DNA from 4 places in the Halobacillus salinarum genome. Region 4 is predicted to be linked to each of the others. Evidence: riboswitches for the same ligand, from Rfam matches in the RefSeq annotation. Region 4 holds a riboswitch; each other region holds the start of a gene.
What was found. A riboswitch is a leader RNA that binds a small molecule or an ion and turns the genes downstream of it on or off. The one in region 4 is predicted to bind thiamine pyrophosphate.
Positions count from the first base shown of each region.

Region 1 (3,489 bases), 1.2 Mb from region 4:
ACTTCCGGAAGGACCGATCACGGATACAAACTCACCTTCGTGAATGGTAAACGATAATTTTTTTATTATCATTTTTTCATCGAAGGATTTTTGGAGGTTATTTACGATTAGTTCAGCCATTTGCTTTTTCACCTTTCTTCTGCTGCCATTTCGCAGCCCGCCTCTCAAGTAAAGAAATAACAAGGAAGAATAATAAACTCAGCAGCATAATTAAAAAAATAGCGACAAACACACGATCGGTATGAAAGGAAGAGGAAGCTAAAGTCATATAGACACCGATGCCATTTTTAGCTCCCAGCCATTCAGAAATGACAGCCCCCATTACACTATAAGTAGCTGAAATTTTTAATCCGGAAAATATAGACGGAAGGGCATGCGGCCATTCCAGTTTTGTGAAAATTTGTGCTTTTGTAGCTCCTGCCATTTTCATATAGTGCATAAGCTCCTGGCTGGTCTGTCTTAAACCGTCCATTGCTGCTACAGCGATCGGAAAAAAACAGACGAGTACGATGACGAGGATTTTGGGAAGCCATCCAAAGCCAAACCAGATTACGAGCAATGGGGCTAGCACAATAATGGGAATGTTTTGCGATAATATCAAAAGCGGATATAAAGCTTCCCTTACCGCGGGAAGCAGGTGCAATACGAACGCTGTTAGCAGTCCGATGACTGTTCCAGTTAAAAAACCAAGCAGTGTAAGGACAATCGTAGAATAAAGATGGTGCTTATAAGAGGGCCACCCGTTGATTCCTTCATGCAAAATATCTGATGGTGCAGGTAACAGCCAGGCTGGCACGTTAAACAAACGGCATAAAAATTCCCAAATGATAAGGAAAAGGATGAGGACCGTAATGGGTCTCCATCCTCTTTGAAATAGTAATCTCAACGGTATTTCTCCGTGAGCTGATCCATAGAAGCACCACTTGGCTGGTACAGCACTTTTATCTGGGATATTACGTTTATACTGCCTTTGGCAATCATGGCTTCATTCATCTCTTCAATCAGCTGAAAGATATCGCTTAAGTTTCCTTCAATCGTAGTCTCCAAAGGGTGGACTTCGTGCTTCAATCCTGATTTTTGGATGCATGAAATAGCTTCATCCACATAAGAAATCACATCTTCTCCGCCTTTGGTTTTAGGAATAATTTGTATACTTACTAATGAGTCCGCCATTACGATTCACTCCTTATTTTCTGGCAGGAATTGATTGGTGAACGCGTCTTTTGCGTTTAATTGTTTGTCCAATAAATCATGGTTGTACATCCAATCCGCATAATTTTGCCAGACTTCTTCCTTCTGAATTCCCCATTGTGAGGCATCATCTTTATACTTTGGTGAGAGCCACTTCTGGCTGGCTTTTACGAGCTCAGGGTCAAGGTCAGGTACGGCATCGATTAGAATTTCTGAGGCTTCTTCAGGGTGGTCGATGGAATATTGATACCCTTCCGATACGGCTTTCATAAAGGCTTTAACGGTATCGGCATGGTTGTCAATCATGCGTTCGCTAGTCGTGAGCACAGGGGTATAATAATCAAGCTTCTCGGAGTAGTCCGTTAAATAGAGCATATTAAGCTCTTGATTGCGAAGCTCTGCTTCAACGCCTGTCCATCCATAGTAGATCCATGCGAAATCGACATCTCTTTTGACAGCAGTAAAAAAGTCGGTGTTTCCCATATTTACGATATCTACTTTGTTCACATCGGCGTTTTCCTTTTTCATAATGGAGGAGATGACCGCCTTCTCTACAGGTGCCCCCCAACCGCCATAAGTTTTACCTTCAAAATCCTTAGGTGAACTAATCTTTTTTTCTTTCGGAGACGCAAATCCTGAAGTATTATGCTGAATGACAGCCCCGATAGAAACGATCGGAATGTCTTGTACACGAGCCTGTGTCAAAGCTTCCTGCGCACTGATTCCAAAGTCAGCTTTTCCGGAAGCAACGAGTTGATCAGCACCGGTTTCTCCCGGCATCAGAATTTCCACGTTGAGTCCGGCCTCTTCAAAGTAACCCTTCTCTTTTGCGACATAAATGCCGGTGTGGTTTGTGTTCGGCGTCCAATCAAGGACTAGTTTCACAGACTTGGTCTTTTGGCCTTCCCCGCTTGAGGACTGGGAGGCATGGTCGTCACCAGAGCAGGCAGCAAGTCCAAAAATGAGGATTGCCAAAGAAATTAGTAATTTGTTCATCTTTCATTCTCCTTATGTTGTTAACCTACTTAAGAATACCTGGTGGAACCCATGAGCATATAAAAAGCACCCTGGAACCTTTGCCTAGGGTGCACATGATTATAAACGATAAGTCGTTCATTATGTTTCCTACGCTGGTATAAACCAGGTCAGGTTCCAAGGGTCAGTATCTATCGGATACAATCTCAACCAGCTTTACTGGTCCCCCTACATTTATCTTCATTTAGTTGGTTAACTATTTAGTAATCATCTAAAACTCTGCCATAAATAAGAATTGATTTCAAGTGATAACTAAGACTTGAGTCTTAGTGGCGTTTATTCAGCCAAAGGACACCGGATTTAGCTAAACGGGGCAGAAGTCCTGTAACTGGTTTTTGCAGCATATTTCCGAATCCGTCTGATTTACCAAGAGATCCCAATGCGCCTTTCAGTTTGAGCGGCTTTGGTTTCTGAGGAGTTTCGCCTCTTAAAACAGATGAAAGGATGTCCGCAATTTGTTCTCCCTGCTGTCCTGCCAGCTGGGCACTAGGCGAATGCTCAGAGGAGGCGCAATCGCCGACAATGTAAACATTCGGCCGTTTCGGTACTTGATAGAATTCATTGACTACTACTTTTTCCTGAGTATCTTTTTCAACAGGGAGTTCTCTTGCCAGATGGTTTGGACGGACGCCAGCAGTCCAAATAGTGACGTCATTAATAAAGCAGATTCCATTGTTGCAAACCCCGTCTTTTTCCACATATCCTACATTGGCATTATGCAGAACTTCCACATCATTTTTAGCAAACCATTCTTCCACATAATCTTGAATTTTTGAATCGAAGGCTCTGAGTACGGTCTCACCGCGATCCAGCAGCCGGATGTTTAAATCAGGTCGGCTTTCCCTGATTTCCGAAGCTACTTCGATTCCGCTGAGTCCTGCTCCTACCACAGACACTTTGCCGTAAGCTTTCAGTTCACTGACAGCAAACCCGGCTTCTCTCGCTTGAGAGATAGATTGGACGCTTTTTGTAAATTCTTTAGCTCCCTCAATCCCGTGGTAGTTGTCTTCACAACCCAGTGCTACAACGAGGTAGTCATAGGAAATGGGTTCATGCGGCTCTTCAACGAGCACTTGGTCTTTATCTGTATCAATCTTTTTAACTTCGGAGTACACATAATCGACCTGCTCATGAGCAGGAAATTCGAGGCGTACATTTCGATCGGATTCCGTACCCGCAGCAATTCCGTAAAATTCTGTTTTTAATGAATGGTATGGATTGCGATCTATGACAGTAATTTGAATATCTTCAGGCAGACCTTGA
Region 1 is NZ_CP095073.1:3,677,112-3,680,600, reverse strand. Features, by position in the region: gene MUN89_RS19075 (ABC transporter ATP-binding protein) at 1-120, opposite strand, end outside; gene MUN89_RS19070 (ABC transporter permease) at 113-886, opposite strand; gene MUN89_RS19065 (MTH1187 family thiamine-binding protein) at 883-1,173, opposite strand; gene MUN89_RS19060 (ABC transporter substrate-binding protein) at 1,180-2,187, opposite strand; TPP riboswitch at 2,297-2,406, opposite strand; gene MUN89_RS19055 (NAD(P)/FAD-dependent oxidoreductase) at 2,493-3,489, opposite strand, start outside.
Region 1: another riboswitch for thiamine pyrophosphate. It lies ahead of MUN89_RS19060 (ABC transporter substrate-binding protein); the one in region 4 lies ahead of MUN89_RS12760 (thiamine phosphate synthase).

Region 2 (3,489 bases), 1.8 Mb from region 4:
CATTCATTTATGACCTGCCTCCTCACGAATAGCCCAATGATTAGTTGGTCCGCTTCCTGAACCAATATTAAAGGAAGAGCGGATAGCTGCAGTAACAAAGTGTTTCGATTGATCAACCGCCTGAACAAGATCACAGTCTTGGCTTAAATAAGCGGTAATCGCTGCAGAATACGTACAGCCGGTTCCATGAAGGTTTTTTGTCTCTATTCTTTCTGCTGAAAAGGAATGAATCTTATCGCCGTCAAATAGGAAATCGACCGCTTTCCCGTTTAAATGGCCCCCTTTAACAAGAGAAGCACCGGCTCCCAGCTTCGTCACAATTTCTTCAGCCGCGATTTGCATATCTTCGGTCGTTTCAATTTTTTTCCCAAGCAAATCCTCTGCTTCTGGAATGTTTGGGGTTACGACTGAGGCAAAAGGAAGCAACTGGTCTCTCAACCACGTTCTCGACTCCTCCTCAATGAGCGGATCCCCACTTTGTGCAACCATCACCGGATCCATGACATAAGGAGCGGAAACTTCGGGGATCCAATCAGCAATAGCTTTCATCATTTCCTTACTGGCGATCATCCCCGTTTTAAACGCGTGAATGGGCATATCCGATGAGATGGACTCAAGCTGATTTCTCAATATTTCAACCGGCAGGTGATGTACCGCTTGTACGCCTGTCGTGTTTTGGGCAACAACAGAGGTTATAACGGACATCCCGTAACTCTTTATTTCCTGAAAAGTTTTTAAATCGGCTTGTATCCCAGCCCCGCCGCTGGGATCAGTACCGGCAATCGTTAAAGAACAAGGAATTCTCATTTTACCACCACCTTTTCGGAAGGCCATTGCTCACAATTATAAGCCATATCCCAGAAGGCCCATTCTAACTGGCAGCTCTTGCGGAAGGCATCTTTCAACCTGGCTTCCTTAGCTTCAGACACGTTTTCTGCTAACTCATCCAGCCGGCTGCGCAAATGGTCCGTTAACTCTTCCATTTCCCCATCTGCATAAAAGTGAATCCAAGGGGAAAAAGGATGATCTTCGCCAGGCTGGAAGCGGTCACGCAGATGCTTACCGATTTCCAAATACGTCCATGGACAAGGAAGCTGAGCTGCTAAAATTTCACTTAAGTCTCCGTAATGAGCATGATAAAGCATATGCTTCACATAATGATCTGCTGTAGGAGGCAGAGCGTATCCTTGAAGGTCTTCATAGCGAATTCCGATAACCTCACAAAGGTTACGGTGAGGGTGGATTTCGCTGTTTAAGACAAAATTAATTTGTTCGTTATAAAATAGGATATCCTCCCGGGCGGAAGACTTGGAGATCGCTGTTCCATAAATTTGCATGAAAGCATTCAAGTATTCATAATCTGCTTTTACATAATGGGCAATGGACTCAGCAGGAAGATTCCCTTCGCCAAGCCCTCTAACAAATGGATGATCAAAAATTGCTTCGAATAAATCATTATTTTCTTTTCTTAGTAATTCTGTAAATGTCACAAATATGGCCTCCTTCATAAAGTTCGGAAGCTACTAGTGGAGAGATTTGGAGAGATATGACTACTTTCCTCCGCTGGCATAATCCAGATCAGGTAGTAAGGGACAAAGGCTTGATCAGCCTTATCTCAGCGAATCATCGCGCCCCTAGTAGTTTCCAATAGATTAGAATGTTGGTAACGCACGACTTGGCTTCATGCGTACGACAAGAAACCAGCCGATTAATGCTCCCGTAAAGCTGCTGATTAAAAAGGAAGGGAGAAAAACAAAAGCTCCTCCAGCGCTTCCCATAAGGACGTGGGCATAAGGTACAGATACTAAAGAACCGATTAAACCTGTGCCCATGACTTCCCCAAGCGCGCTGTAAATCGGCCTTTGAAACAGCCGGTAAAGAATGCCTGAAAGGAATGCTCCAATCATTGCCCCAGGGAAAGCAAGCAAAGTACCGATCCCCAACAGATTCCTTAATACTCCGATTACAAATGCGATACCGACAGCCGGCAGCGGGCCAAGTGTAACCGCCGCAATCACATTAACAGCGTGCTGAACAGGATAGGCTTTTGCAATACCTGCTGGAAACCACAGCCACTGAGAACCAAGGGTCCCGATAGCTGCCAGCACAGCCATCCTAGTTAACGTGCGGGTTTTCATTGTCATTTACCTCCCTTTCTAAGGGACAAGACGAAAAAAAACCAGATTCAAAAAGAATCTGGTTTTGAAAAGGCAGCGTATATCGTAAAAGTCGATTTACTACTTCCCTCCGCTGGTCTTAACCAGATCAGGTTTGTAAGAGTCGGAAAGCTTCATTGCTTTCCTCTCAGCCCGTTCAGGCCCCCCTAGTAGTTTTGCATGGTTATTCACTTGGTATTTTCATCTTAACAAAGAAGGCACCAGCTGTCACTTTGTAACCATTTCAAACTCTCAACGACTAAATAAATAGACAGGCAGGGAGGAATTTGCATGAAGATGAATCGATTATCCATTTTATTTGGAATGATCACTTTATTAGCAGGATGTCAGACTGACGCGAAAGAAGAATCCACTCCTATCACTGGTTTTGTGACCGACCAAAAAGAAGACAGGATTTTAATTACGGAGTCGCCAAGTTCAAAATCAAACAGCAATCCCAGAGCGGTTTGGGTGGCACAAGTTCCGGAGAAGGAATGGGAGGGGTATAAGGTTAAGGTATGGCTGGAAGGTCCTGTGCAGGAATCTTATCCTGAACAGGCAGAGGGAGGAAAGGTGAAAAAGGTAGATGTCTCAAGGAATGAAGAAACTGATTTGACGCAGCAGGAAGCGTTAAAGAAGGCGCTTGACCTTAACCAGTCTGCCAAAGAAGCATTTGCAGTAGAGTCGATCAGTTACCAGCCGGAATTAGATCGATGGAAAATTGCTCTGCAGAAAATTGTATCTGCTGGGGAAACCGTCGTGGAAGAAATTCCTGATCAATAAAAAAGAGCGTTTCCCAACAGAGAGACGCTCATTCCTTAACTTTTTTCAGCATCCATAATCGTACGCTTAACTCTAACAGAAATAAATCATCCGCATTTAAGAGAGACAGCCCTGTTAATTGTTCGATATTCCTCAGCCTGTGCAGCAAAGACTGCCGGTGAAGATTAAGGGCACGGGCGGTCTGACTGACATTGCTGTTGTATTTATTATAAATAATAAACGTATGAATTAAGTCCGTCTGCCGTCTTTGATCGTAGTCGATCAGCTGCGCCAGGGTGTCTTCCACGATGCCTTCTACCCCTTTATCATGAGAAAGCCGCATTAACAGCCGGTTCATCTTCGTATCACTGAAAAATGTACGTTCCCCTTCTTCATGCTGCTGACGCCCAATATTTAATGCGGTTACGGCTTCATCATAGCTTTGATAAAAAGTGTAAATTCCCTCTTTGTGAAGAGATATTCCCCAGGAAATAACAATCCCGGCCAGCAATTCATTCAACCGCCGCTCTACTAAGTCTAAAAACTGATTAGCCGTTTCCGCATAGGGGTG
Region 2 is NZ_CP095073.1:716,630-720,118, reverse strand. Features, by position in the region: gene thiM (hydroxyethylthiazole kinase) at 1-7, opposite strand, end outside; gene thiD (bifunctional hydroxymethylpyrimidine kinase/phosphomethylpyrimidine kinase) at 4-807, opposite strand; gene tenA (thiaminase II) at 804-1,490, opposite strand; TPP riboswitch at 1,539-1,646, opposite strand; gene thiW (energy coupling factor transporter S component ThiW) at 1,653-2,138, opposite strand; TPP riboswitch at 2,226-2,335, opposite strand; gene MUN89_RS03850 (DUF3221 domain-containing protein) at 2,448-2,939, shown strand; gene MUN89_RS03845 (PucR family transcriptional regulator) at 2,968-3,489, opposite strand, start outside.
Region 2: another riboswitch for thiamine pyrophosphate. It lies ahead of tenA (thiaminase II); the one in region 4 lies ahead of MUN89_RS12760 (thiamine phosphate synthase).

Region 3 (3,489 bases), 210 kb from region 4:
TTATACTCAGTTAAGATATCCTGCGGACGACCATCTGCAATCAACAAACCTTGTTCGTTCATGACAATCATTCTGTCAGCAAAGTCAATCGCTTGGTCAATTTTATGCTCAACAGCAATAACCGTTCTGTCCCTGCTTATCGACTTTATCGTATTCCATACCTCCTGCGTGCCTTCTCGATCAAGCAATGCTGTGGGTTCATCCAGAAAAAGCACTTCGGGTTCAAGCGCAAGTACAGAAGCAATCGCTGCGCGTTGTTTCATTCCACCAGACATCCAACGGATTTGCTGGTGGCTGGTTGCAAGACGAAGCCCCACTTTTTCGAGATAAGAGGAAATATACTGATCCATATCTTCCCTTGCTATTTGTAAGTTTTCTAACACAAAGGCAATTTCTTCATCCACATAAGGCATGCAGAATTGGCTGTCAGGGTCTTGAAAAACAATTCCTCTGCTTTCTGGAAGGTTAGCCGCGTCTGTTTTTATCGGCACTTGAATCGAATGTGGAATCAAGCCGGAAAGAACCTGCAGTAATGTAGATTTTCCAGACCCTGAGGGCCCCACAATGAGAATTTTCTCTCCTTTGTTAAAGGTAAAGGTTACATCTTTAAACAAGAGTTTTTCAGTCTGAGGAAATTTCAAACGCAGATTCTTAATACCGTACTTCTCTGTTATTTCAGTCCAAGGATTCATAATCAAGTTCTCCCGCAGGCCGAACCAGAGAAGCGACCCCTGTCTTTTCAAGTGAAGCAACTAAATAATAGCTGAATACCCCGGCAATTCCTATTGATCCTGCGATTCTTGCGACAATTAGTATGAACAAGTTCCAAACGGCAAGCTCACCTAAAAAACTATAGTAATAATCGATGAAGATGGAAACTAACGCAGAAGCAGCCGCTGCTAATGACACAATTATCAAGTCATAGCGCCGGTAACGGAACGCAGCGAAAACTACTTCTGCTGCGAGACCCTGGCCCAGGCCAAAGATAAGAGTAGCGACCCCCCATTCACCTCCAAAAATAAATTCTCCATGAGCAGCTGCCACTTCCGCCAATAAGGCCACACCAGGTTTACGAATCAATAGGTAAGCGACCGGTGCCGCAATGAACCACATGCCATAGATCAGTTGTTCAAGCTGCAGGCCGGCAGCTGAGACTATGCCATATAAAGGGCCCCAGACTTTATAAATGATTCCAAAAATAAGCGAAATGACGATCGTAATTAAAATGTCTGTTAATTTTAGTCCTCTTGTCAATTTTATCCTCTCCTTGTTTGATTTCGATCTGGTTACAAGAGGAAAAAAGTGAAAAAAAAGAACCACTTCTTTCCTGAGCAAAAGAAGTGGTTCTGCCGAATATCATCAATTGTTTATAATAATCCGCCACTCCACTTCCCTCCGCTGGTGTAAGCCAGATCAGGTTCTAAGGGTCTTAAAGTATGACTTTAATCTCAACCATTCTCCGGCTGCTGCCGGAAAGGTCCCCTAGTGGAAAAACATCATTCAATTATTTATGCATTTATCCTACACCATTCGCGTGAGTTATACAATCCCTACCTATAATTTTCACTGCTGTTTTCCATAGGGATAACGCAGTCTTTGCTCCCTGTATCTCTAAACAATCATGATAGTAAGCATTATGTTTGTGTGGATCATTCCATCACAGTATAATCTTATAAATAGTGAGCACGTTAAATGGATTTTTTATGTAATGGTATCATTTTTGTCATTAAAGTCATTAAGGAGGGTGTTATCGTGACGACACAGCCTTTCAATAAAATATTAATTGCTTCTCTATTACTGGCAGGTTCTTTTATCGCAATATTAAACCAGACATTGATGATTACAGCCATCCCTCCCATTATGGAAGAAATGCATGTGTCTGCAAATTCTGGACAATGGCTGACCACCGTATTCATGTTAGTCAACGGCATTATGATTCCTATTACAGCTTTTCTTATTGAACGCTTTACAACGAGACAATTATTCTTATCTGCAATGAGTATTTTTGTAGTAGGAACCATTATCGGAGCTATTGCTCCCAATTTTCAAATCCTGCTCCTCGGCCGTATTGTGCAGTCGAGCGGTGCTGGTATTATGCTTCCTTTGATGCAGACCGTTTTTCTTTTGATATTTCCAGTAAATAAACGCGGAGCAGCCATGGGGTATATTGGACTCGTCATTTCCTTTGCCCCTGCTATCGGCCCTGCCCTATCAGGCTGGGTTACGGAGAATTACTCGTGGCGGCTGTTGTTTTTAATTATCCTCCCTATCGCTATTATTGATATTATCATTGCCTTCTTTGTGATGAAAAACGTAACCGAACTGACCTATCCGAAAATGGATCTATTGTCCATCATGCTTTCCTCAATAGGATTTGGAGGCTTACTTTACGGGTTTACTTCAGCAGGTAATTACGGGTGGGGAAATACACAAACGATTCTGTTTATTTCTTTAGGCGTCGTTTCACTTTTGTTCTTTATTTTAAGGCAGTTGAAACTGAAACAGCCTATGCTTGAATTCAGAGTATTTAAATACGCTGTTTTTACCATAACCACAATTATAGCGATGATTGCCTTTATGGGATTGATTGGGGCAGAAACTTTAATTCCGCTTTATATGCAGAACATGCGTGATTTTACAGCTATGGAATCAGGGCTTGCAATATTGCCGGGAGCTGTCATTACAGGTTTTATGTCACCGATTACTGGTAGAATATTCGACAGAATTGGTGCCAGGTGGCTAGCGATCGTAGGCTTATCGTTAATCACGCTATCATCGCTCGTTTTTTCCTTTTTAGGTTCATCCACTACGTTTACTTTTATTACCGTGCTTTACGCCATTCGAATGCTTGGATTATCTATGGTTATGATGCCTGTAACTACAGCAGGATTAAATCAGCTTCCTAACAAGCTGATCCCTCATGGAACAGCGATGGCCAACACGACCCGTATGGTAGCTGCTTCGATAGGAACTGCCATTTTAGTAACGGTTATGACAACAACAGCCCAACGGGCACAATCTCAGCCCGCTATTGATTATCCTGCTATTCACGGAGTGAATGTCGCATTTTTTGTAGTAACTGTCCTTTCTTTGATTGGAGTAATCTTATCCTTTTTTATTAAGAAAACTTCTCCACCAGAAGAAGAGGAAACCGAAAAAGTGAGTTATCGCCAGGCAGAAAACATGTAAGCATAAAGGCCTTAAGAATTCTCTGATTCTTAAGGCTTTTTTTGAAATCATTTCTAAGTATGAGGTTTGTTTAATAAGCTACACTAAAAAAGCATGTGATTATTAATTTCAGGAGGAAGATGAATGCAGTATCCTAACGAAATGAATCAAAATCAAAACAGCATGCCTCAATCCGAATATATGCCAGCTCCTATGAGCCACGGTGGCCATGAATTGTTTGATGCACATGAAATCCTTGGATCTATGGTCGGGTGTATAGACAATTACACTCTTTATGAAGGTTATGCACAGGATAATGAG
Region 3 is NZ_CP095073.1:2,263,614-2,267,102, reverse strand. Features, by position in the region: gene MUN89_RS11595 (ABC transporter ATP-binding protein) at 1-692, opposite strand, end outside; gene MUN89_RS11590 (ECF transporter S component) at 676-1,254, opposite strand; TPP riboswitch at 1,374-1,494, opposite strand; gene MUN89_RS11585 (MDR family MFS transporter) at 1,753-3,189, shown strand; gene MUN89_RS11580 (spore coat protein) at 3,313-3,489, shown strand, end outside.
Region 3: another riboswitch for thiamine pyrophosphate. It lies ahead of MUN89_RS11590 (ECF transporter S component); the one in region 4 lies ahead of MUN89_RS12760 (thiamine phosphate synthase).

Region 4 (3,489 bases):
CATCCTGTGAACCTATAGCTGAAATGTCTGTCTCTTCAAACAATGCTCCTCCATAACTCAACGCTCCTCTTTTAAAAGCTTCACAAACATGTGCCGGCTCCACGTGCCCATCCTTTTCTGAATAGAGGGCTCCTGCTAATTGTGATGAGGAATGGGGGAGTCTTTCTCTCAATTCGTGCTCATTAAACCATTTCAATGCCGGGAAGGCAGACTGTTTACAGAGATGAGCGTGTTTTTCCTGCTCATTTAAAGCTAAGTGGTACATCCCTTTTTTAGAGAGACCGATGTCGATTGCTGTTAAGTCTTTTAACTCTTTTTCAAGACTATTATATAAATCTCTACTACGGACACAAAAGTCATAATAAGCATCCTTTACCCCATGCTCCGTGTGTACGCCCAGCATTCCAGCAGCAGCCCGGGTCGCTTCCCTCCCGCTTCTCCCTTTTTCAAAAACCACGGTATGAACCCCATGTTTATTCAGTTGGTAAGAAGCCGAATGTCCGATAATTCCTCCACCAATAACTGCTGCGTCATAATGATTGCCCATACAATTCTCCCTCCCTTTGGTATTGTTCTGCTGACGATCGGGGATCAGGATGGTCGAAGATCCCCGACATTACTGCAGCTCCTTGGGCACCCGCTTTTCCAAGTTGTCCTAAAGATGATGGAGTAATTCCCCCGATAGCAATCACAGGGACAGAAATAGAATCGGTGAGTTGTCTTAACGACGCTAATCCTTTAGGAGCTAAATTAGTTTTACTTGCCGTTTGAAAAACGTGGCCGTACATTAAATAGTCTGCTCCCTCTTTTTCTTTCTCTTGGGCTGATGCAAGTGAATGCACAGATACCCCTACTTTTAAATGAGGATACATGAACTTAATGTTTTTTACAGACGGACCAATTTCTGGTAAATGAAGAGTGGGGATTTCCAATTTTATGGCAAGGTCCACATGCTGATGGACGATCAATTTATGTTTAGGTACTCCCTTTTCAATTAAGTTCTCCATAAGCTGAAGGTATTCAACTTTTGTTACTTGCTTTTCCCGAATCACTATATATTTTAATGCATCCTCAATTTCCGGCAGGATAGCTAGTAAGCGTTGATAAGAGAGAACGCCATTGGTTACGGCAGTAATCTGCATCAGTTAGTTCCTCCTATTTTCATATAAAAAAGCCGCTTTCTTTAGAAGAAAGCGGCTTTATCCATCAAGGTAATTATTGATAATCATAGTACCATCGATTGACTCTCGTCACTTTCCTCCGCTGGTTCTAAAGCCAGTTCAGGTTCAAAGAGTCCCAAAGTTATACTTTGATCTCAGCCTTTAAGACAAAGGCACCCCTAGTGCATATGTATATTCGATTTGTTTATCACTTTACATGATCTTATGTAGTTCGTCCAGTGTATTGTCTACTTTTTATTTCAAATGGGATCCTTTACTTCTCTTCTTTATCTTCCTCTTCTTTCTCCATTTCGAGTCCTGACTTTCCCCAAAAGTATAGAAAACATCCGATAGAAACGATAATCAACAGCATCGTGACAAAACTAATGGCACTCGCACCCTCTTTTCCATTTTATGTTAATTTAACTATAACACAGATGATTACATATGGACATGGTTCTTTTGAGAAGGCAAATGTTTAGTAAAGTATGCAGCGGTGATAAATAATCCGAGTAAACAAGCCCAGGATACCGTTCCTGCTGCATTAAACAAATACGCGATTAAGGCAACAACAGGGGCTAAAAGAAAGCAGACAGGCGTCACAAAACTTTTCCAACCTTTATTTTCTTGCATCTGTTGTCTTTTTTTAATAATGATGGCTACAGCAATAATCTCTAGTAAAATCGTGGACATGATCATGAAGACCTTCAGCATCCTCTTCCCCTCCTCTATTTGATTTTATCGCCTGTGGTCATGAAAACCAATAGTTTCCAGGAATTTCTCTTGTTCTTCTAAAAAGGGATAGTGACTGCTTTGTTCAAAAACTACAAGATTGGCTTTAGGAATCAGCTTCACCATTTCTTGAGAAAAACTGAGCGGACATTGCTTATCATGTCTTCCGCACAGGATGAGAGTTGGGATTGAAATAGAAGAAAGCTGCTTAGTAACATCAAAGATAAGCGCTTCCCTGCCGAAAAAATCAAGCCTTCTCGAAGAGATCTTTTTTTCGATAGCAGGTGAAAAATACGACTCATATTTTTCCGGGTGATATAGTGAAAATTTCGTGCGTTCTTTTGTAAGCTTTTTTCGTTCCCCTTCCTTCAAATTTTTCAATTTTAATTGTTCCATAATTTCCTGCATCCGTTCATACTCAGGATGAGCCTCGTTGTAAATACAGTCTTTCGAGTCCATATAAGTCCTGGCTGCCGCTCCTGTTATGATAAGTGAATCAAGCGAGGAAGAAAAATGAATGCCGTAAATCAGACCGATCATCCCTCCTGTGGAGTGGCCGGCAAACGACCATTTGGAAATGTTAAGGGCTGTGCGGATGGATTCTAAATCAAGCACTGTATCGATCAAACTCAATTCGTGAGCTTCTTCTGCACGATCCGAATTTCCCGCTTCTTTTAAATTAATAAGAAATACCTTGTGTTTCAATGTGAACAAATTCGCATAATAGTCGCCTGAGTCAGTAAACTGTGAATAGTTATGAGTGATACAAAGCGGCGGACCATCCCCTTTAATAAAAATCTCAAATCGTCCGCGAGGAGTGTACGCCCATTCTCTATCCCATTTTTTCATTAAAAGCTCCTCTCTTCTTACTCGTCTTTTCGATCAGCTCCACGGAAGCTGTTCTGCTTGTTCGTCATGTAACGCTTAAGCGGAGGCGTATGGTTGATGAAGCGCATAGTCGACCGCATAAAAAATAATGCCGCTCTTCCGATGATTGGTTTATGCATCATGTTTGAATCATCCTGTTGTTTCCTTGATTCCTCTACGGCTTCAAATCCATAGTCCCTCATTTTGCTTTCATATTCACCAATAGCTGCTGATAAAGGTTTTTTCCTTTGAACAGCTGCTAATAATTGCTCACTTAATAATGCTGCATCCCTCAACGCTGTATTTGCTCCGACACCTCTTCCAGGTGTCATCGTATGGATTGCGTCCCCGATAAGCGTAACATTGCTGCTATCCCACGGACTTACTCGTTCAGAAGTGCGGATGTTGATTGAGAATACGGTTGATGCATCCGTTTCTTCTAGAAGTGTTTGGAAATTTGAATGCCAATTTTCTGTATGGCTTTGGACGATTTTTTTTAAGGGACTGCCTTGCAAATCCCTTACATTTTCTGGATAGTGTTTCTGGGAAGCGGCAAATCCCCACATGATATAATCTCTAGTATTGTCGTATAAAAGCCCTGGCCATTTTGATAAAAGTTCGGCATCATTTCCGCCTATTCCTTCCTTAACTCCAGTTTCATCCCAATTAAATTCCATCACATGAAGGATACCAAAGAATCCTTTCGGGCATTGATCGCTGTGATGCCGCG
Region 4 is NZ_CP095073.1:2,474,987-2,478,475, reverse strand. Features, by position in the region: partial or broken gene thiO (glycine oxidase ThiO) at 1-547, opposite strand, end outside; gene MUN89_RS12760 (thiamine phosphate synthase) at 531-1,142, opposite strand; TPP riboswitch at 1,239-1,351, opposite strand; gene MUN89_RS12755 (hypothetical protein) at 1,602-1,874, opposite strand; gene MUN89_RS12750 (alpha/beta fold hydrolase) at 1,899-2,741, opposite strand; gene MUN89_RS12745 (FAD-dependent oxidoreductase) at 2,759-3,436, opposite strand; gene MUN89_RS12740 (FAD-dependent oxidoreductase) at 3,436-3,489, opposite strand, start outside.